4 regions of the Rhizobium sp. RCC_161_2 genome follow, and region 2 is predicted to be linked to each of the others. Evidence: predicted binding sites of a transcription regulator. Region 2 holds the regulator's gene; each other region holds the start of a gene.
The links. The regulator LexA, encoded in region 2, represses DNA repair genes until DNA is damaged. The targets are predictions, from matches to a motif close to TGTTCNNNNTGTGTTCNG.
Positions count from the first base shown of each region.

Region 1: a site for LexA is predicted at 2,201-2,218, ahead of AB6803_RS19485 (helicase-related protein). Genes of this name have one in related genera too.
Region 3: a site for LexA is predicted at 2,643-2,660, ahead of AB6803_RS15835 (2'-5' RNA ligase family protein). Genes of this name have one in related genera too.
Region 4: a site for LexA is predicted at 1,694-1,711, ahead of AB6803_RS14475 (ATP-dependent helicase). Genes of this name have one in related genera too.

Region 1 is NZ_JBFUPL010000007.1:228,108-233,718, reverse strand. Features, by position in the region: gene AB6803_RS19485 (helicase-related protein) at 1-1,959, opposite strand, end outside; gene AB6803_RS19480 (DUF3309 domain-containing protein) at 3,244-3,399, shown strand; gene AB6803_RS19475 (YMGG-like glycine zipper-containing protein) at 3,447-3,701, shown strand; gene AB6803_RS19470 (hypothetical protein) at 3,876-4,049, shown strand; gene phbB (acetoacetyl-CoA reductase) at 4,096-4,821, opposite strand; gene AB6803_RS19460 (acetyl-CoA C-acetyltransferase) at 4,947-5,611, opposite strand, start outside.
Region 2 is NZ_JBFUPL010000002.1:634,040-639,650, forward strand. Features, by position in the region: gene eno (phosphopyruvate hydratase) at 1-743, opposite strand, end outside; gene kdsA (3-deoxy-8-phosphooctulonate synthase) at 894-1,733, opposite strand; gene AB6803_RS07225 (VOC family protein) at 1,730-2,617, opposite strand; gene lexA (transcriptional repressor LexA) at 3,010-3,732, shown strand; gene AB6803_RS07235 (ComEC/Rec2 family competence protein) at 3,713-5,611, opposite strand, start outside.
Region 3 is NZ_JBFUPL010000005.1:273,424-279,034, reverse strand. Features, by position in the region: gene AB6803_RS15845 (LysR family transcriptional regulator) at 1-219, shown strand, start outside; gene AB6803_RS15840 (SulP family inorganic anion transporter) at 308-1,966, shown strand; gene AB6803_RS15835 (2'-5' RNA ligase family protein) at 1,945-2,511, opposite strand; gene AB6803_RS15830 (methylated-DNA--[protein]-cysteine S-methyltransferase) at 2,743-3,306, shown strand; gene AB6803_RS15825 (LysR family transcriptional regulator) at 3,340-4,260, opposite strand; gene AB6803_RS15820 (NAD(P)H-dependent oxidoreductase) at 4,358-5,155, shown strand; gene AB6803_RS15815 (winged helix-turn-helix transcriptional regulator) at 5,190-5,611, opposite strand, start outside.
Region 4 is NZ_JBFUPL010000005.1:7,000-12,610, forward strand. Features, by position in the region: gene secD (protein translocase subunit SecD) at 1-583, shown strand, start outside; gene AB6803_RS14470 (SMP-30/gluconolactonase/LRE family protein) at 654-1,526, opposite strand; gene AB6803_RS14475 (ATP-dependent helicase) at 1,790-3,859, shown strand; gene mmsB (3-hydroxyisobutyrate dehydrogenase) at 3,856-4,743, opposite strand; gene AB6803_RS14485 (enoyl-CoA hydratase/isomerase family protein) at 4,767-5,611, opposite strand, start outside.

The sequences.
Region 1 (5,611 bases), on a different contig from region 2:
GTCGCGGCGGAAGAGCACGCCGAGGTTTTCAACGAGCTGAAAGGCCAGCCCCTTGGCGAGCCCCTGCAGGTCCTCGGCGCGCGACAGGTCGTCGAGCGGCTTCAGCACCGTGCTGATATGATGGTTCACGAAGCGCTCGATACGGGCGGCGACATGGTCGCGCGCATTGCCCGTCAACTGCTCGTCGGCGAGCAGGATGACACGCGGCCGCATGATGTGATCGCTGCCCGACAGGCGCGCCACGGGATCGCCAAGCCAACGGACGAGACCATCCGCGCTGATCGCCAGATCGCTGTTGCCGGCCGCATGCATCCGGGCGGCACGCGCCTCGAATTCCAGCGCGAGCGCCTTTAGCGAGGCGGTCTGGACTGCCTTGGCGTCCGGCCCCTCGGTTCCCGAGACCGGCGTGAACCGGAATCCGGTCAACTGTCCCACATGATGCCCCTCAACGAAGACATCCCCATTCACACTGATTTCAGCTTCCAGCATCGCATTCTCTCTCAGGCGCTTCATGAGCACAGATGTCCTGCGATCAACAAAGCGGTTCGTCAACCTCTCATGTAACGCGTCGGACAATCGATCTTCGATTTCCCGCGTCTTTTCTTGCCAGTGTGTCGGATCGGCAAGCCAACCGGGCCGGTTCGACACATAGGTCCAAGTCCTTATCTGCGCGATTCGCGCCGAAAGCGTGTCGATCTCGCCATCCGTCCGATCGGCGCGGTGCACCTGTTCGGCAAGGAAGTCCTCTTTTACCGTGCCATAGCGCACGAGGTCGGAAAAGAGGGTAGCAATAAGATCGGCATGCTGAGCGGGCGTAATACGCCGATAGTCGGGAAGTGCACAGGCTTCCCATAATTTTTCGACCCGCGCCGGGCCGCTGGCAAGATCGGCAATCTCCAGATCGCGCGACAGCGCTTCCAGCGCTTGCTGATCGACCGCCGGCAGTGCTCGCGTCAGGCCCGGTACGCGTGGCGCCTCCTCTAGGCTCGCACGGAGCGAAGCGATCGACGAAAAATCGAACTGCTTGGTGCGCCACTGCAGCACCTTAACATTATCGAACTCGTGACCCTCGATGCGGCGCACCAGTTCGTCGTCGAAGGGATCGACCTGCCCCGTGACGCCAAAAGTGCCGTCTTTCAGATGGCGCCCGGCGCGGCCGGCGATCTGGCCGAGCTCGCCCGGATTGAGATTGCGGAACTGATAGCCGTCGAACTTGCGGTCCTGGGCAAAGGCAACGTGATCGACATCGAGATTGAGGCCCATGCCGATCGCATCGGTCGCCACCAGATATTCGACGTCGCCAGCCTGATATAGCGCCACCTGCGCGTTGCGGGTGCGCGGACTGAGCGCACCGAGCACGACGGCCGCCCCGCCGCGCTGGCGGCGGATGAGCTCGGCAATGGCATAGACCTCGTCGGCGGAAAAGGCGACGATCGCGGTGCGTTGCGGCAGGCGGGTGATCTTTTTCTGGCCGGCATAAAAGAGATGCGACAGGCGCGGCCGCTCGACGACGGTGATCCCCGGCAACAATTGCTCAAGGATCGGCCGCATCGTGCCGGCGCCGAGCAGCAGCGTCTCGTCACGGCCGCGCAGATGCAGAATACGGTCGGTGAAGATATGGCCGCGCTCGAGATCGCCGGCGAGCTGCACCTCGTCGATGGCGACGAATGAAGCGCGCGTCTCGCGCGGCATGGCCTCGACGGTACAGACCGAATAACGCGCATTGGGCGGCGAAATCTTCTCTTCACCGGTGACCAGCGCAACATTCTGCGCTCCGACCTTCTCGACGACACGCGTGTAGACCTCGCGCGCCAGCAGCCGCAGCGGCAGGCCGATCACGCCGTTGCCATGCGCCACCATGCGCTCGATAGCGTAATGGGTTTTGCCGGTATTGGTCGGTCCGAGCACTGCGGTTACTCCGCGTCCGCTCAGGATCATTGGCTGCGAGGTCTGAGTCATAGGTCCATGCATGGGCGAGAAACCACTGTCTTGCGATCAGCAAGCTCCCCAGGGAAGAGAAGAAGAGATGACGACCATATGTGACAAAGGCAAGACCTGAATCAAAAAACAACCGCCGCAACACTCGATTTCATAAATAACAAGCTCAACCAAAAGCTACATTATCGCTACATCCCAGGCGAGTCCCGACGAGTCCGGAACAGCTTGAGAACGAATCGGCGACGAATCGCTGACTCTGAAGAGTTCCCATTTTGTTCACTACAATATATGGATTTGATTCATAAAGTCCCACCACATGCTGAATCCTCTTTTCCCTTGCTTTTCCCATGATATGGGAGTCGAGCAACTGCTCGGCAGGAATCGGGATCACCGTGCGAAACATGGTTAACCATATATAAATATGGCGATTTCCTTTGCGAATCCGGCTCAGGGAAGCGCTCCGTTAAGATTCGGGTCAAAGCCGGAACGAATCGGCGACGAATCACCGACTTCCTCGGATTCTCTCTTTGTTCTCCACAATATCTAGCGCATTTGCGGAGAAAGCACACTGGACTCCGCATGGTTGAAGCGCAGAATCAGCCCGAATCGAGGATTGCAATTAACCTTTAAGCGAAGTCGAATAAAATAAATCAATAAATTCTCTTAGGGGTTGCATCCGTTAACACCTCGACCAAAGCCGGAACGAATCGGCGACGAATCGCTGATTCCGCTCTGTATTCTATTTGTTCACGGCTACATGTAGCGAGCGGACGAGGAAGCCGATCCAGATGGAGAATGGGCTAACGGAGTGGACTAGCCCGAAAGCGCGCGATTTTAACGATTTCAATCGATGGAGCACTACCTTACGGCGATCGGGCCGATGCCCGCATATCGGAAGGCAATCATCGCTTCGAGGCACTATCGCCCACCGGCGTTAACTAAAGCCCAAATGCAGAACGAATCGCTGACGAATCACGGACAGGCCCATTTTCCCGTTTTGTTCATCGCAACATATTGTATTTAAATAAATTTTTAACCATAAGAAGAGGTCGTCGAAGGGCATATTCCGGCGCGCAACGCGCTGCTCCGTTAACCTTTTGCCTCGGCCTGCCGACGCGTCCTCACACCGGCGGTTATTTCTGAGCCGGAACAATTTCGTGCGGCGCGAGTTTCTTCGGGTAGCGAACAAGGTGCGCCGCCCGTTTTGCATAAACGAGGTAAATGGGCACACCGATTGGAGCAACCACTGGAGCGAAGTCTCACTCCAGCGGAAGCTTCAAGCGCTGGACGCGGAGGAAATAAGCGATGCTTGGTACCATTTTACTCATAGTAGTGATTCTCATGCTGATCGGTGCATTCCCGAGCTGGGGCTACAGCCGAAGCTGGGGATATGGTCCATCCGGCGGTCTCGGCCTCGTTCTTGTCATTGTTCTCATTCTATTGCTGATGGGCCGGATCTGATCGGGCTGATAACGTTGAAAACCTCATCATACCAGGGAGCAAATACCATGAAAAAAATCATCGTCGCGATCGCCATCGTGGGCGCACTCGCATCATGCAGTGCCACGGAGAGAGGCACGGCCATCGGCGCCGGAACCGGCGCAGTCATCGGCGGTGTTGCCACCAATAGCTGGGGTGGTGCCGCAGTCGGCGCCGTGGCCGGCGGTGTTGTCGGCAACCTCATCGGTCGCTCTCATGAGCGCCGCGGCTATTGCGTCTACCGCGACCGCTACGGCAGCCGCTACGAGGCTCGCTGCCGCTAAGGCAGTGACAGGCTAAGACAGAGTTCACGGACGGCCGTCAGCACTTTGTTGACGACCGGCCGTGAAAGTCAAATGGTCATGCCGAAAACTTCGAACCGGAATTTTCTGGCGAATACAAGCACCCGCGCCGATCGCGTAGGGATGGGTCAACGTTTTTGAAAAGGGACGGACACCATGATTGCAATCATCGCAGGCATTGCAGCGCTCGCTCTCGTCGGTACCAGCTTCGCCGCACTGATCCACGCTTCGCGGGTGCGGGACAGGGAAATGCGCCGGATGGTGTTCAAGCCCGTGATCCTGGAATTCAAACCCAGGCAACAGCGCTCCGGGAATTCAGGCCGGAACTGATTGCCGGACACTCCCGACAATCAGCCAATACATTATTTCCGTCAGCTCAAACGACGAACTGGCCGCCATTGGCGCTGATCGTCGATCCCGTGATGAAACCGGCATCATCAGCGGCAAGGAAGACGACGACGCGTGCGATCTCTTCCGGTTCACCCAACCGTCCCACGGGGATCTGCGGGATGATGCGCTCGTTCAGCACCTTTTCCGGCACCGCAAGCACCATTTCCGTGCCGATATAGCCGGGGCAAATGGCATTGACGGTGATGTTCTTGGCCGCCCCTTCCTGCGCCAGCGCCTTGGTGAAGCCGAGATCGCCGGCCTTGGCGGCGGAATAGTTCGCCTGGCCCATCTGGCCCTTCTGGCCGTTGATCGACGAGATATTGATAACACGCCCGAAGCTGCGGTCGCGCATGCCCTGCCAGACATGATGCGTCATGTTGAACAGGCCGGTGAGATTGGTATTGATGACCTCGTTCCATTGCTGCGGCGTCATCTTGTGGAACATGGCGTCGCGGGTAATGCCGGCATTATTGACGAGGATCTCGACGGGACCGAGCTCCTCCTGCACCTTCGCGATGCCCTTGCCGCAAGCCTCATAGTCAGTCACATCCCATTTATGGACGGAAATGCCCGTCACCTCATGGAAAGCGCGCGCCTTTTCCTCGTTGCCGGCATAGGTTGCCGCGACCTTGTAGCCGGCATTGCGCAGCGCCATCGAAATCGCTGCTCCGATGCCGCGCGTCCCACCCGTCACCAACGCCACTCTGCTCATGTTCCACTCCCCATTGTTAATGCAGAGACTGGACGACCGATCTTCGGGTCGCCCGCCCCGCCTTCATCGTTTCTTCTGGAAAATTATTCGAAACCGTCTTGCGCGGCGCTGACGCGCGAAACGCCTCAGAGCGCCTCGAAGCACATGGCAACACCCATGCCGCCACCGATGCAAAGTGTCGCGAGACCCTTCTTGGCGCCCCGGCGCTTCATCTCGAACAGCAGCGTGTTGAGAACACGGGCGCCGGACGCGCCAATCGGATGGCCGATGGCGATCGCGCCGCCGTTGACGTTAACGATCGACGTATCCCAGCCGAGATCCTTGTTGACGGCGCAAGCCTGGGCGGCAAAGGCCTCGTTGGCCTCGACAAGATCAAGTTCGCCGACAGACCAACCTGCCTTTTCCAGCGCCTTGCGCGAGGCCGGGATCGGGCCGGAGCCCATGATCTTGGGATCGACGCCCGCCGTTGCCCAGGAGACGATGCGCGCGAGCGGCTGGATGCCGCGACGCGAGGCTTCCGCCTCGGACATCAGGACGGCAGCAGCAGCGCCGTCATTGAGGCCGGAGGCATTGCCCGCAGTCACCGTGCCCTCCTTGTCGAAGGCAGGCCTGAGCTTGGTCATGCCGTCCAGCGTCGCACCATGGCGGATATATTCATCGGTATCGACGATAATGTCGCCCTTGCGGGTCTGGATCGTGAAGGGAACGATCTCATCCTTGAACCGCCCGGCCGTCTGCGCAGCCTCGGCCTTGTTCTGGGAAGCGACGGCGAACTGGTCCTGTTCCTCGC
Region 2 (5,611 bases):
AAGAACTCGGTCGAAGCGCAATCGAGGCCGAGAGCAACCTCTTCGCCTGGCTTGTAGCCGGCCTTTTCGATCGACTTCATGATGAAGTCGAGGGCAGCAGGAGCGCTGGAGAGCCCAGGTGCAAAGCCGCCTTCGTCACCGACATTGGTGTTGTGGCCCTGGGACGCCAGTTCCTTCTTGAGGACGTGGAAGATTTCCGAGCCAATACGCACGGCGTCACGGAAAGTGTCCGCGCCGACCGGCAGAATCATGAATTCCTGGAAATCGATCGGATTGTCGGCATGGGCGCCGCCGTTGATGATGTTCATCATCGGAACCGGCAGCAGGCGAGCGTGAGCACCGCCGACATAGCGGTAGAGCGGCAGGTTCGCACTCTGGGCAGCAGCCTTGGCAACGGCGAGCGATACGCCGAGGATGGCGTTGGCGCCGATGCGCGACTTGTTCGGCGTGCCGTCAAGTTCGATCATGATGTCGTCGATCTGGATCTGGTTTTCAGCGTCCATGCCGCCGATCGCATCGAAGATCTCGGTATTGACGGCCTCGACGGCCTTTTCGACACCCTTGCCGTGATAGCGCTTACCGCCGTCACGAAGCTCGACGGCTTCATGCGCGCCGGTCGAGGCACCCGACGGAACCGCTGCACGGCCCAGGCTGCCATCTTCGAGGTAGACATCGACTTCAACAGTCGGATTGCCACGGCTGTCGAGAATCTCGCGGGCGATAATGTCGGTGATTGCGGTCATGATAGCTTCCTGCTCGCTGGGTTATAAATCGATTGAAATCGTCTTAATCGAAGTCGCGGAAATTACAATGCCGCTCCGCACCTCGATCTGGCGCTCCAACAGGCCGCGTATAGCAAGTTCATGTCAGCCTGTTGAATGCCGCTTAAAGTCTCAAGCCTTGGCGATGGCGTCGAAGGCCAGCAGCTTTTCCAGAAGCTGCGGCATGTCCTTCAAATAGACCATGTTCGGACCATCGGACGGTGCGTTGTCCGGATCTTCATGCGTCTCGACGAAAACGCCGGCAACGCCGACGGCGACGGCTGCGCGTGCCAGCGTCTCGACGAACCGGCGGTCGCCGCCCGTCGAACCGCCCTGCCCGCCCGGCTGCTGCACGGAATGAGTCGCGTCGAAAATCACCGGAGCGCCCATGGCCGCCATGATCGGCAGCGAGCGCATGTCGGAGACCAGCGTGTTGTAGCCGAAGGAGGCGCCACGCTCGCAGAGCATGATGTTCGGGTTACCGCTGTCGTTGAGCTTGGCCAGCACGTTCTTCATGTCCCAGGGCGCCAGGAACTGGCCCTTCTTGACGTTGACGACGCGGCCGGTCTTGGCGGCGGCAACGAGAAGGTCGGTCTGGCGCGACAGGAAGGCCGGGATCTGCAGGATGTCTACCGTCTTGGCAACGACAGCGCACTGCTCCTCGGTGTGAATGTCGGACAAGACCGGAAAGCCATATTCCTTCTTGAGATCAGCAAAGACTTCCATGGCCTTTTCCAGGCCGATGCCGCGCTTGCCGGAGAGCGACGTACGGTTCGCCTTGTCATAGGAAGACTTGTAGACAAGGCCGATGCCGAGCTTGCCGCAGAGCTCCTTCAGAACGCCGGCAACCATGAAGGCATGATCGCGGCTTTCCATCTGGCAGGGGCCGGCAATCAGCGACAGCTTGGCGGTGTTGGAAAACAGAACCTTGGATGCGCCCTCGCCGACGATCACTTCGGAATTGGTGCTCATGCTATCTCCTCGAAGGCGAACAACGCGCCCTGTCCGGGGGCGGGCTTTGCCAGAATACGATTGTTCTTACGCGTGTATGTGACGCCGTTAGCAGCCAAATGCGACGATGTCACGGAAAGATCGCATGTCCTGAAAAGGATTGCGCGCGCCCGAAGGCCAGGATCGCCCGTCGGCAAGGGAAAATCGTAAAAAGCTTCCATGCCTTGCGGGGTCAGGACCTCGATCCTGGCGTTCGCCGTCTCGATCGTCAGCCCGAAGGAATGTTCCGATATCTTTGATCCGTCGGCAACCCGTTCGAAGAAGCCCCGAAACACGGTTGGCTTGGGCGTCGAAACAGCAACGCGCGCAATGCCGGTCACACCATTGGCATGCCGCTCCAGGGCATCACGATCAGCCGGCAAAGGGTTGATGCGCTGGCAGCAGAAGGCCAGGAAATCCGGGGACCGCAGGTCGGCCGCGAAAGCGAGACGGAAACCGGCGATGGTTTCCGAGCCATCCGGCATACGCATCGGCCTCTCGAAATCCAGCATCCGCCCAGCAGACATGGCATTGGCCAGGAACCGCTTGTCATCGGCGACGGCATCCTTCGTGCCGAGAACGATGGCCGAAAACCCTTCCTCACTGACGCGAAAACGATAGGCCTGGTCACGGGCAACGAAAACATTGCCTTCCTCGATGCTCGCTTCGTATTGCTCTTGCGACGCGACGCCTAGGGGCTCCAGATAGGTCTTGTCGGAAAAGAACACGCAGGCATTCTCGGTGCCGAAGGGATGGCGCGCATCGGCGGCGACGGTAAAACCAAGCTTGCCCAGCCGTTCCCGCGCCATGGCAATATTGACCGTCGGCAGTACGAGATGATCCAGCGGATGCGGCGATGAAACCATGGCTTCCCCCTTGATGCATGTCGCAGGTTTGCGCTCTTCCGACGCTCAATTCAAGATGAAAACGCAGCGTTTAAAACCAGGCCGATCGCAAATGGGAGGGCTCATTATCGAATGTGTTGCAACTGCGCGGAAGCCGGGATTGCTCCGGGTTTCAGTGGTTATCGGCTCTCATTTCCGCAGAATCGATCATCGTCGATTTCCGCATATGCTTCATTGATCAGCGCTGAATACTCCGCCGTTCTGCTTACTCGGGACTTGTTATGTTCCCCTTTATTTGATGCGCCGGCAAAACATTCATCGAAAATTAGGGACTTGCGGAACACATATGGAACATATAGTGTCCGTTCTGGATTTGTTTCACGACACCTTCACGATTCTGGGGTTCAAATACGATGTTGACACGCAAGCAGCAGGAACTGCTTCTCTTCATTCACGAACGGATGAAGGAGTCCGGCGTTCCACCTTCTTTCGATGAAATGAAGGATGCGCTGGACCTTGCGTCCAAGTCGGGCATTCATCGTTTGATCACGGCTCTGGAAGAGCGCGGCTTCATCCGCCGACTGCCGAATCGGGCTCGGGCGCTGGAGGTCATCAAGCTGCCGGAAGCCTATAGTCCAAGCCTGCAGCCGCGCCGCGGCTTCTCGCCGAGTGTCATCGAAGGCAGCCTGGGCAAGCCCCAGCCCGTACAGCCGCCGGCCCCCGCCAAGCCGGCAAATGACGAGAACAACAGCGCCGTTTCGGTGCCGGTCATGGGTCGCATCGCTGCCGGTGTTCCAATCTCGGCCATCCAGAACAATACCCACGATATCACTGTCCCCGCCGACATGCTTGGCTCCGGCGAGCATTATGCGCTCGAGGTCAAAGGCGACTCGATGATCGATGCCGGCATCTTCGATGGCGACACCGTCATTATCCGCAACAGCACGACCGCCAATCCCGGCGATATCGTCGTTGCCTTGGTCGACGATGAAGAGGCGACATTGAAGCGCTTCCGCCGCAAAGGTGCCTCGATCGCACTTGAGGCGGCTAACCCTGCCTACGAGACCCGTATTTTCGGACCGGATCGCGTCAAAGTGCAGGGCAAGCTCGTCGGCCTTATCCGCCGCTATCACTGATAGGTGACACGGGCGCGATCGGTGCGCCGAATGTGCCCGTTCGCCAATCATAGGAGCGATGCAAGTTCCACGGCCGCGTTAGAGTATCATACGCGGTCGAGACGATTGGCTTGCCGGCACTGAGATCCATTTCGATAGATCCTGTTCGCCGCAATGTGGCCCCTGTGAACAGCATGGCACCCGAGCGGCAGCGATCGAGCCGCAGCCGGACAGGGGTGACGACGATATTGGCAGTGTCACAGGCGGGAGAGAGATAGGCCGCATCCTCGATGGTGATGAGCATATCGCCATTGTCCAGCATCGCCACGCACCACGCCCGTTTCTGGCAGGCAAAGCCACCCTCCCCCGCTTTATCCAATGCGGCATCCATCGCCTTGCGGACAGCGTTCTCTTCGTCGACAGTCAGGCGGCGGTTCCTGTCCGACTTGCCGATCTTGGGAAGCTGGCTATCGGGTGGAAGCATTGTCGGCGGGCGGAGATCGGTCATCGCCAGTGCCCTTTGCCACTGCTCGAAAATGAAATCAGGCGGCTTTTCGCGATTGGTCGTCAGAGCATCGTCCCGCCGCAAGGCTACCAGCGTGCCATCCTCGGAAATCATTAGATCGGGCTTGTGGGCATCAGGAACAAGCGCCGCAACGACAACCGAGCCAATCATCAGCAACACGCCCGCATGCCGCAACCATGTCTTCAGCAAAGCCATCAATACGAAGCCGGCAATGAATGTCGGGAACAGCCAGACCGGCATGCGGCCGAAAGGAATATTGCCACCCCAGGAGGCGACAGTCTTGGCGATGAGGATGACGATATCCAGCCCCTCGCCAGTGATCTGCCAGAACCATGCATCTAGGCCAAAGGGCATCAGTAGCATCGCGGCCATGCCGAACGGCATGACGATGAAGGAAACGATCGGCATGGCCGCCAGATTGGCGGCAAGGCCATAGGTCGACAGCCGATGAAAATGCTCGATCGAGAAGATCGCCGTCGATGCACCGCCGAGAAAGGAGGTCGACAATACGCCGCCGAAGAAACGCGAGACGAAGAGCAGCGGACGCAATATCCGAAACCGCGAAAGAACGCTCTCCCGATGCCGCCGACGCGTCCAGAGCGAATAGCCGGACACCAAAGCCAGCGTCGCGGCGTAGGACATCTGGAAACTCGGTCCCAACGCTTGCGATGGGGAAAGGACAAGTATGATGATCGCCGATAGTGCGACATTGCGCAGGCTGATGGAGGGCCGGTCGAAAAGCACGGCAACCAGCATGATCGCCATCATGATGAAGGCGCGCTCCGCTGAAACACCGAAACCCGAAATCAGGTAATAGGCAGTGACCGTCAGCAGCGCGCCGATGGCCGCGATCTTCTTCGTCGGCCACGCCTGTGCCACCCCGAAGAACAGGCTGAGGGTATAGCGCAGGCCGACATAGAAGATGCCAGCCGAGAGAGCCATGTTCAGGCCGGAAATGGCGATGATATGGGTCAGACCCGCCGCCCGCAGCGCCTCTGTCGTGTCATCCGATATTGCGCGTCTCTCATCGGTGACAAGCGCTGCCGCAAAGGCACCGGTATCGCCGGGCAGGGTCTTCCTGATCCTGTCACCAATGCTGTTGCGCAAACCCGCAAGCCAGATATCCGCTTTATCGAGAAGAGTTCCATCGCCGATATCGCCGGCAGGTGACATGAGTGCCGGTGTTCCAAAGGCAAAACCATTCGCGCCGATGCCGTTGAAATATGCGCTGAAGGCAAAATCGTTGAGGCCCGGCAGGGCGGGTCCCGCCGGCGGGGTCAGCCGCACCCTGCCCTGGATGCGATCACCGAGTTGGAAGGGCTGCGGCTGTTTGCGCACGAAAATGGTAACCCGCTCCGGTGCCCGGCGGATGCT
Region 3 (5,611 bases), on a different contig from region 2:
CGCGCCGGTCTCGGCGTCGTGGCGCTTCCCGCTTTCCTGGGCGATGGCGAAGCGGCCCTCACGCGGTTATCGACGGCCATCCCTTCGCCAACGCGCGACCTCTGGCTCGTGACCTACCCCGATCTCCGCCGCTCGCCCGCGATCCGGGCAGTGATGGATTTCGTCACCGAGACGATTGGTCGGAGCTGTCCGCTTCGGGATGCGGACGCGGCCAATTAGGGCGATGGTTCGCGCCTTTTTTCCTGTTGCAGCTCATTAGCGAATCTCTACACATAATCGGATTGGCGGTTTCTATGGTCGGTGATCGATGACGAAGTTGAGTGGCTTGCCCGCAATCAACAAAGCCGATGTCATCGCAGGCATATCGGTTGCAGGCCTGATGCTGCCGGAGGCTGTTGCCTATGCCGGCATTGCCGGCCTGCCGCCGCATCGGGCCATTCTCGCTGGTATCGCCGGCTGTCTCGTCTACGCAATTTTCGGGCGCAGCCGCTTCGCGATCGTCTCGCCGACATCGTCCTCCGCCGCCATTCTGGCCGCCACGCTGGCGATCGTGCCGGGAGACGCCGCCGTCAAGGCCGGCCTTGCGACCGTCGCCGTCGCCCTTGCCGGCATTCTCTTCGTCATCGCCGCCGCTCTGCGTCTCGGCGGCATCACCGGCTTCATCTCGCGCCCGGTGCTGCGCGGCTTTGCACTGGGATTGGCGATTACCATCATTCTGCATCAGCTGCCGATTCTCGTCGGCGCCTCCGTGCAGGGCTCCAATATCTTCAGTTATGCCGCTGCGCTGTTTGGGGCGATCCCGCAATGGAATCCGGTGAGCGTCGCGGTGGGGATCGTGGCGCTCGCCGCTCTGCTGCTGCTCAAGCGTGTGCCGGGCATTCCCGGCGCTTTCCTCGTGCTGGCGGCCGGCATCCTCAGCTCCTTCGTCCTCGACCTGGCCGGCCACGGCGTCAAGCTTGTCGGGACGATCGAGGTCCTGCCGCAATGGCCGTCGTTGCCCGATGCCGGCTGGGTGGCCTATTCGCGGCTGGCGCAGTTCACCGTGCCGCTGGTGCTCATTCTCTTTGCCGAATCCTGGGGAACGATGCGGGCCTTGGCGCTGCGCTACGGCGATACGCTGGCGGTCAACCGCGAGCTGGGTGCACTCGGCTTTGCCAATATCGCCAGCGCTGTCGTCCAGGGCATGCCAGTCGGCGCTGGTTTTTCCGCCGGTTTCGCCAGCGAGGCGGCAGGCGCGAAGACGCGCGCCACGGCGGTCTTCGCCGCTATCGGTCTTGCCATCCTGATTGCCTGCGCCGGGCCGCTGGTGGCGCGGCTGCCGGAGCCGGTGCTCGCCGCCGTGGTGATCGCGGCGCTGACGCATGCGCTCGACCCCAGCCCGATCCTGCGCCTCAGGCGGCTCCACCGCGATTTCTACGTTGCCCTCGGCGCCACGGCGGGCGTGCTGATTTTCGGCGTCCTCAACGGTATGCTGCTGGCGATCGCGCTGTCATTGGCCGCGATGATGCACCGGCTGGCCTCGCCCTATATCGCCCGTCTCGGGCGGCTTGGAAGCAGCCACAATTTCGTTGACCTCAGCCGCCACCAGGAGGCGTCGGAAACGCCCGGCGTTGCCATCTGGCGCCCCGGCGAACCGCTGTTCTTCGGCAATGCCGATACGATCTTCGGTGAGATCCTGTCGCGCAGCCGAGGAGAGGCGGGGATCAGGTCCGTCGTTCTCAGCCTTGAGGAGAGTTCCGACCTCGACAGCACTGCGCTCGATGCGTTGATGGAATTTGACGGCGCCATGCGCGTCGCCGGCATCCGCCTGCAATTCGCTCGCGTCCACGACCGCGTCCGCGATCTCATGGCAGCGGCCGGCATGGCGGATATCGACAGCCGTTGCAGCTTCAGCGTCGACGACGCGATCGCGGCGATCGGACAGGCATCAAAGAGCAGCGCGGCTCAGTCCGATAGCAGCCAGTAGCAAAGATGCTCGTGTTTGGCCTTGCCCTGCAGGCTGTTGACGAGCACGAAATCCCGGACGGTCCATGAGACCGGCCTTTCGAGCGTCACCTCCGGAATGAGATGGCCTTGGTAGAGCAACGTCATGTGCGGCTCGAATTTCCCCTCATGGTCATTGGCAAATCCGGTGAGCCGCATGGCTGCGTCCAACTCCCGATGAAGTGCCTTCAGCTCCGCATTTCCGTCCCTGTTCCAGAGAACCAGCGGGCGATTGTCGCCGCCTCCGAAGCTGACCGCCCGGTCAAACTCCACCTGGAAGCATCGTCCCCTGACGGTCGATGCTGCCTGCATCGCCGCAAACGCCGCTTCCTCCGGCAGGCCGCGATAGGAGCCGATCCTATAAAGCGAGATATGAGACAGATCCGGGCGGCGCGGCTTTGCCGAAAAGCCATGTTGCAGGCGCAGATCATTCGCCAGGTCGACACTTGCCGAGGCTATGTCCGGATCCGGCAGGATGGCGAAATAAAGAGCTTCCACATGCGTCGGATCGGCTTTGGATTTTCGCATCCGCGATCCCGCTCCGAGATTGAGCGAAAGCTGTCCGTTGTTTCTCATGGGATTGCTTCAAAGCCAGGCGGCCTTGCCTTGTCCTGTACGCGAAAATTCTGCGTATCCTAAGATCGCATAGTTGCAAAATCAAGAACAAAAGAGGAACATACGATCCATGCAAGAATCGGGTTGAACTTGGCCGTCCGAAGCACGATTCTCATGGCCAAGTGGAAACATGGAGCTTTTGCCATGAGCGATGCACAGCAATATTATCTGATCTTCGAAACCGCGGGCGGCTTCTGCGGGATCGCCTGGAACGATATCGGCGTCACGCGCTTCCAGCTGCCAACGAAAGAGGCAGGCTCAACCGAGCGTCTTCTGCTGCGTCGCATTCCGGATGCCCGGCCGGGCACGCCGCCGCTGGAGGTGACTGACGCGGTCGCTGCCGTGAAGCGCTATTTTGCAGGCGAGGAAATCGACTTTTCCCGTATCAAGCTGGACCTCGGCGAACTGGATAGCTTCTTCGAGCGCATCTATGCAGCTGCGCGACAGATCGGATGGGGCCACACGACGACCTACGGCGCGCTGGCAAAGCAGCTCGGCGCCGGACCGGAAGCCGCCCGCGATGTCGGCCAGGCCATGGCGCGGAACCCGGTGGCGCTGATCATCCCCTGCCATCGGGTGCTTGCCGCCGGCGGCAAGATCGGCGGCTTCTCGGCACCCGGCGGCTCCACCGCCAAGGCCCGCATGCTGGAACTCGAAGGCGTCCAGCTTGCGCCGCCGAAGCCCGTGCAGCAATCCCTCGGGTTTTAGGCGGGAGATCGGGCTTCGAGGTCAACGCTCCGGTCACGCCTGCCCGATGCCCGGCATGCCGGCAATCTGTTCGGCGAGAAAGTCGATCAGCAGCCGGACCCGGCCAATTCCCGCCCGCTCGGGAACGATCAGCATGCTGAGCGGAACCGGCGGCAGTGCATAGTCTGGTAGAATTGCCACGAGCCGGCCGTTCGCCAGCAGATCGTCGACGAGCCAGTGATGGGCGGGGGCGATGCCGCGTCCCGCGACGAGAGCTTCGCGCGCAGCAAGTCCGTGGTCGACCCGGAACCGTCCGCCGAAAGGCACCAGATGGCGCTTGCCATCCGGGCCTTCGAGGACGAGCGTATCGCTGCCCGCTATGTTTGACATCCGGATGCCTTCATGACCGGACAAATCCTGCGGGACGACAGGTATCCCCCGCGCCGCCAGATAGTTGGGTGCGGCGGCCAGCAGGCGCCGGCTCTGACCAAGCGCGCGCAGTTTCATGGAGCTGTCGGCAAGCGGACCGAGGCGTAATGCGATATCGACGCCTTCTTCGACAAGGTCGACGCGCTCGTCGGTGAGGCTGAGATCGACTGCGATCTCGGGATAGCGGTCCTGAAAGGCGAAGATCATCCGGCTGATATGCAGGACGCCGAAGGCGGCCGTGCAGGATATGCGGATCGTGCCGGCGGGCGCGCCGCGCGTGCTGCGGGCCTCATCGCCGGCGTGTTCGACAAGCCGTAGGATCTGGATGCTGTCGGCATAATAGCGGCTGCCTTCGTCAGTCATGGTGACGCGCCGGGTGGTTCTCGATAGCAGGGGAACGCCGACTGCCTCCTCGAGCTCCCGCAGATGCCGGGTTACCGTCGACTGGCCTATTCCGAGCTCGCGTGCCACCGCGGATAGGCTGCCGCGCTCCGCCACGCGGACGAAGGTTCGCATGCGCTCCAGCGTGACATCGGATTTATCCATTTTTCGGCATAGTCTTATCCATTGCCTAGATATAGCGGATCATTCCGGCACTGACTACTTTGTGGGTCAATCTTCCATCACTCAAGGACCGCTGCCCATGAAAGTTCTGCTTGTCTTTGCCCATCCCGAACCTCGCTCGCTCAACGGTGCGCTACGCGACATCGCCATCAAGGAGCTGGAAGCTCAGGGCCATGAGGTGCGGGTGTCGGACCTCTATGCCAACGGCTGGAAATCCGAGATCGACCGCGCCGACTTCCCCTCATTGGCGCCGGATGCACGCCTTATACCGGTCGCGGCGTCCAAGAATGCCTTCGACGCCGATACGTTGACCGACGATGTCAAAGCCGAGATCGAGAAGCTTCTGTGGGCGGATACCCTGATCCTGCAATTCCCTCTCTGGTGGTTCTCCATGCCGGCCATCCTGAAGGGCTGGGTCGAGCGGGTCTTTGCCTACGGCTTCGCCTATGGCGTCGGCGAACACAGTGATAAGCGCTGGGGAGACCGCTACGGTGAAGGAACGCTGGCAGGCAAGCGCGCCATGCTGATCGTCACCGCCGGCGGCTGGGAGGCGCATTACTCGCCGCGCGGGGTCAATGGACCGATCGACGACCTGCTTTTCCCGATCAATCACGGCATCCTCTATTATCCCGGCTATGATGTGCTGCCGCCCTTCGTGACCTACAGCGTCGATCGTCTCGATGAAGCCGGCTTCGGGTCCGTTGCCGAGGGCCTGCGTGAGCGGATGCGGACGCTCGGCTCCACGCCGCCCATCCCCTATCGGCAACAGAATGGCGGCGATTATCTGATCCCGAGCATGCAGCTCCGTCCGGAGCTGGGTGAGGCCACCGCGACCGGCTTTGCTCTGCATTTGAAGTATGAGACGACGGCTGATTAGCCCGACGGCCGCTCTTTCGTCGGGTTGGTGCGGTTCACTCGGGCATGACGATACGGATCGGGCGGGTTCCGATCGGAGCGCCGGTCGCGCGATCGATGGTGACAGGATCGATCTCGTCTCCGGTCTCGGCATCGAAGAACCGGGTAACACCGTCTGCGTTGCGGTGTTTTCGCCCCCAGGCGCCGATCGCGAACAAGACCGGCAGGAAATCCCGGCCCGCTTCGGTCAGCACGTATTCATCGCGCGGCGGGCGCTCCGAGTAGCGCCGCTTTTCCAGCAATCCATCTTCGGTCAGTGCCGCAAGCCGACGGGTGAGGATCGTCGGAGCGATGCTGAGGCTCTTGCGGAATTCATCGAAGCGGGTGAGCCCGGTATGGGCATCCCGCAGGATCAGCATGCTCCATGCATCCCCCACCAGAGCGAGGCTGCGGGCGATCAGGCAAGGTTGGTCCGAAA
Region 4 (5,611 bases), on a different contig from region 2:
CTCGGGCGAGCTTGCCTGGGCCGGCATCCTGTCGGTCGTGATCGCCAGCTTGGCGATGCTCGTCTACATCTGGGTGCGGTTCGAATGGCCGTTTGCGGTCGGCGCCATCGTCACGCTGATACTCGACGTCACCAAGGCGATCGGCTTCTTCGCGATCACTGGCCTCGATTTCAACCTGACGGCCATCGCCGCGATCCTGACGCTTGTGGGATATTCCGTGAACGACAAGGTCGTGGTCTATGACCGCATGCGTGAAAACATGCGGCTCTATAAGTCGATGCCGCTGCGAGATATCATCGACAAGTCGATCAACGAGACCCTGGCGCGAAGCCTCTATACCAACGCCACCGCCTTCCTGGCGCTGGTGCCGATGGCGATCTGGGGCGGCAGCGCCGTTTCCAGCTTCGCGATCCCGATGGTGTTCGGCATACTTGTCGCTGGCGCCTCATCGATCTTCATCGCTGCGCCGATCCTGCTCTTCCTCGGCGACTGGCGCCGCCGCCATGCCAAGGCGGTTGCCAACGATGCAACGCCGGCTGACGACAAGCCCGGCAAGGACAACAAGCAGATCCCCGCCGCATAAGTAGCGGATCGACATGAATGAGGACATGCCCGGCCACCGGGCATGTCCAAGCGGCCTTCGGGCTAGTATGCTAGATAGACGGCATATGCAGTGGCAGCCCCGGACGCGGCGCCACTATTCTTTCCAAAGCACCGTTTTCCTGCTCGGTAATGAGCATATATTTGCCGTCGGGCGTGAAGGCGACGTTGCCCGGCCGCATGCCGTTGGTACGGATCCGGCCGGCCGTCTTTCCGGCGGGATCGATCAGGCAGACCTCACCCAACCCATGGAGCGCGCAATAAAGCATGCCATCGCGATCGAAGGCCATGCCGGCGGGGCCGCGCAGCGCCGTGATGGCGGGTGCGGGTATCACCTGGGCAAACAGTTCCTGCCGCGCACCGACGATCTGACGATGGATTTTCCCGGTCAGGGTCTCGCTGTAATAAAGCCGCCCGTCCGGCCCGAACGCGATACCGCTGGTATGGAGCAGGCCGGTCGCAAGCACCCGCAGCACGCGGCCTTCGCCGGGATCGATTTGATAGACGCGGCCGTTATACGGAGCTCGGAAGAAATCCGGATTGATATCGGCGCCTTCGAGCAGATCGGAGGCACGGACACCGGAATCGGTCATGTAAAGCAGGCCGTCGGGGCCGAAGGCAAGATCGTTGGGATAGAGAAACGGGCCGTCGCTGCCGCCTTCGATGACCTGCAGCATCCGGCCTTCCGGAGAGAGCCGAACCAGGGAATTTTCCGGGCCGCCGGCTACCCAGAAACAATTATCGCCGTCGACTGCAAGGCCGCTCGGCCGACCGCCGGGCCGGCAGATTTCATGGCGCGTTCCGTTGGTGGCAATCACGGTCAGGCAACGACGGCTGTCGCCCATCTCCACAAACGCGACGTGCCCATCCGACAGGGCAACCGGCCCTCCAGGCTGGCGCAATCCGGTGGCGATTGTCTCGTTCATGCTCTGGAACCCTCGCCTATGCGCTCCGAAACTCGACTGTCATAAATGTTACATAAGTACGCAAAAGGCTGTTTTCGAGCAGGCATTCATTAAATCTGAAGTAGTTCCTTGGCGGGAGGGTCACATCGGCGTGTAAAACCGACCGAACTTGACAGTTTTGGACAATTGGGAACATTCATCGAACATTCGGATATGATTGCGATCGTGATTCGCCGCCGATTCCGCATTCGCGCGCCTGCCGTGCGAAGCCTTCAGGAGAGCCCATGAGCGCCGCCTATCTGGAAAAGCTGAACCCGGAGCAGCGGCTGGCGGTGGAGCATGGCACCATGGTCGAAGGCAGCCATATTGCCGGGCCGCTGCTGGTGATCGCCGGCGCAGGCTCCGGCAAGACCAACACGCTTGCCCATCGCGTCGCGCATCTGATCGTCAAGGGCGCCGATCCCCGCCGTATCCTGCTGATGACCTTTTCCCGCCGCGCCGCCGCAGAAATGGGTCGCCGCGTCGAGCGCATCTGCCGCGAGGTGCTGGGCGCCAATGCCGGCATCATGGCCGACGCGCTCGCCTGGACCGGCACGTTTCACGGCATCGGAGCGCGGCTTCTCAGGGATTATGCCGAGCAGATCGGTCTCGATCCGGCCTTCACGATCCATGATCGCGAGGACAGCGCCGATCTGATGAACCTCATTCGGCACGATCTCGGCTTCTCCAAGCTGGAAAGCCGCTTCCCGACCAAGGGAACGTGCCTTGCCATCTATTCCCGCGCCGTCAATTCCGAAGCGCCGCTCGAAGAGATGCTGCGCGATTTCTTCCCCTGGTGCGCCACCTGGGACAAGCAGCTGCGCGACCTCTTCGCCGCCTATGTCGAGGCCAAGCAGGCGCAGAACGTCCTCGATTACGACGACCTGCTGCTCTACTGGGCGCATATGCTTCACGAACCACTGATCGCGCAAGACATTGGCGGCCGCTTCGACCATGTGCTGGTCGACGAATATCAGGATACCAACCGGCTGCAATCGTCGATCCTCCTGGCCCTGAAGCCCGATGGCCAGGGGCTGACCGTCGTCGGCGACGATGCGCAGTCGATCTATTCCTTCCGCGCCGCGACGGTGCGCAACATTCTCGATTTCCCCACGGCCTTCACGCCATCAGCCAATATCGTCACGCTCGACCGCAACTACCGCTCGACGCAGCCGATCCTTGCCGCCGCCAATGCGGTGATCGACCTCGCTTCGGAGCGCTTCACCAAGAATCTGCGCACCGAACGCCAGAGCGCCGAGCGTCCGCGGCTGGTGACGGTGCGCGACGAGGCCGATCAGGCGCGCTATATCGCCGACCAGGTGCTGGAAAACCGCGAGAGCGGTGCGAAGCTGAAGCAGCAGGCCGTGCTGTTCCGCACCTCAAGCCACAGCGGGCCGCTGGAAATCGAGCTGACCCGCCGCAACATTCCCTTCGTCAAATTCGGCGGGCTGAAGTTTCTCGACAGCGCCCATGTCAAGGATATGCTGGCCGCTCTTCGTTTCGCCCAGAACCCGCGCGACCGCGTCGCCGGCTTCCGGCTGATGCAGCTGCTTCCGGGCGTCGGCCCCTCGACTGCCCAGCGCGTGCTCGACCATATCGCCGAAGAAGCCAGCCCGATGGCGGCTCTTGCCGAGTTTCCGGCACCGCCACGCTCGGGCGAGGACTGGACGGGTTTCGTTGCGACCATGCAGGAGCTGAAGAGCGGCAAGGCCGGCTGGCCGGCCGAAATCGGCTTGGTACGGCAATGGTACGAGCCGCATCTGGAGCGGGCGCATGAGGATGCCCCGACGCGGCTGGCCGACCTGATCCAGCTCGAGCAGATCGCCGGCGGCTATGGCTCGCGCGAGCGCTTCCTCACCGAACTGACGCTCGACCCACCCGATGCCACCAGCGACCAGGCGGGCGTGCCGCTGCTCGACGAGGACTATCTCATCCTTTCAACCATCCATTCCGCCAAGGGCCAGGAATGGACGAAGGTCTTCCTGCTCAACGCCGTGGACGGCTGCATACCGGCCGACCTCGCTGTGGGATCATCCGCCGAGATCGAGGAGGAGCGACGGCTGCTCTATGTTGCGATGACGCGCGCCAAGGACAGCCTCGACCTCGTCATCCCGCAACGCTTCTTCACCCACGGCCAGCATGCGCAGGGCGACCGGCATGTCTTTGCCTCGCGTACGCGCTTCATTCCGGTGACGCTCTTACAATTCTTCGAAGTCTGCGGCTGGCCGCAGGCGCGATCAGACAGCCCGGCCGCCATCCAGGCGCGACAGGTGCGCGTCGATGTCGGGGCACGGATGCGTGGTATGTGGCGTTAGCTTCGCGCTGTTTCCCGAAACATCTCGATGATCGCGGAGAAGTCGCGGCCGCCATTGCCTTGCTTTTCGAACAGAGCGAAGAGTTGCGCCGCCTCGGCACCCAGCGGCGTCGATGCGCCGCTCGACAGAGCCGCCTCCTGCGCCAGCCGCAGATCCTTCAGCATCAGCGCTGCCGCGAAGCCCGGCTTGTAGTCGTTGTTGGCGGGTGACGTCGGCACCGGGCCTGGCACCGGGCAATAGGTATTGATCGACCAGCATTGCCCGGAAGACGTCGAGGCGACATCGAACAGCGCCTGATGCGAGAGACCGAGCTTTTCGCCGAGAACGAAGGCCTCGCAGACGCCGATCATCGAAATGCCGAGGATCATGTTGTTGCAGATCTTCGCCGCCTGACCGGCCCCCGCCTCGCCGCAATGGACGATCTTGCGGCCCATCACCTCCAGCAACGGCTTGGCGGCCGCGAAACTTTCCGGGGAGCCGCCGGCCATGAAGGTCAGCGTTCCGGCCGCAGCACCACCGGTGCCGCCGGAGACCGGCGCATCGAGCGACAGGCAACCGGCATCTCCGGCCATGGCATGCGCCTTGCGGGCGCTGTCGACATCGATGGTGGAGCTGTCGATCAGCAGCGTGCCCTTCGGCACCGAGCGCAAGATGTCGGTCCAGACGGTCAGCACATGCTGACCCTTTGGCAGCATGGTGATGACGGCTTCGGCGTCCGCCAGTGCCTCGGTCAGCACGCTTGCCGCCTTGACGCCCGTCGCCTCTGCCGCCTTCAGCATGTCATGCGAGAGGTCGAAGCCGATGACGGCGTGGCCGGCCTTGACCAGATTGGCGGCCATCGGGCCACCCATATTGCCAAGCCCGATGAATGCGATCCGTGTCATGATGCTCTCCTCCCAGATCCTCGTTACGCGAAAAGCGGCGGTTGCGCCGGCACGAAGAAGCGGTCGATACTTGCGGCATCGACCTCGCCAAGTACCGCCGGCGACCATTTCGGATTGCGGTCCTTGTCGATGACGGCAGCGCGCACGCCTTCGTAGAAGTCCGGATTATACAATATGCCGAGGCAGGCACCGAGTTCACGGTTCAGGCACTCGGCAAGGCTCGCGCTCGCCCGGCCGGCCCGCAACAATCGCAGGGTCAGTTTCAGGCTGGTCGGCGAGCGGGTGGCGATCACGTCAGCGGTTTCAGCAGCGAAATCGCCGGGCTCCTGCGCCAGCGCCTGCAGAATGTCCTCGACGGTATTATGGGCGAAGGCCTGGTCGATCGCCTCCCGGTTGGCGGTCAGACGGCTTGTCCCGGTGTCGAGCGCCATGGCCGAGATCGCCCTGTGCACATCCGCCGGGGATGCCGCGGCGGGCAGTGCGGCGATCGCCTCGATCAGGGCCGGAAGGTCCAAAGACGCGACAGCGTGATCGGCCAGCCCGGCATGGATGGCATCGGCAGCGCTGATGATCAGGCCCGTCAAACCCATCCAGGTGCCGGCCTCGCCGGGTGCTCGCGGCAACAGCCATGTGGCGCCGACATCGGGGAAATAGCCAATGCCGGTTTCGGGCATGGCAAGCCGCGTGCGCTCGGTGACGACGCGATGGCTGCCATGCGCCGAGAGACCGACGCCGCCGCCCATGGTGATGCCGTCCATCAGCACCACATAGGGCTTGGGATAATGGGCGATGGCGTGATTGAGACGGAACTCCTCGCGCCAGAAGGCCTCGGCGCCCTCCGATTTTTCCTTGCCGCTCTGGTGCAGCA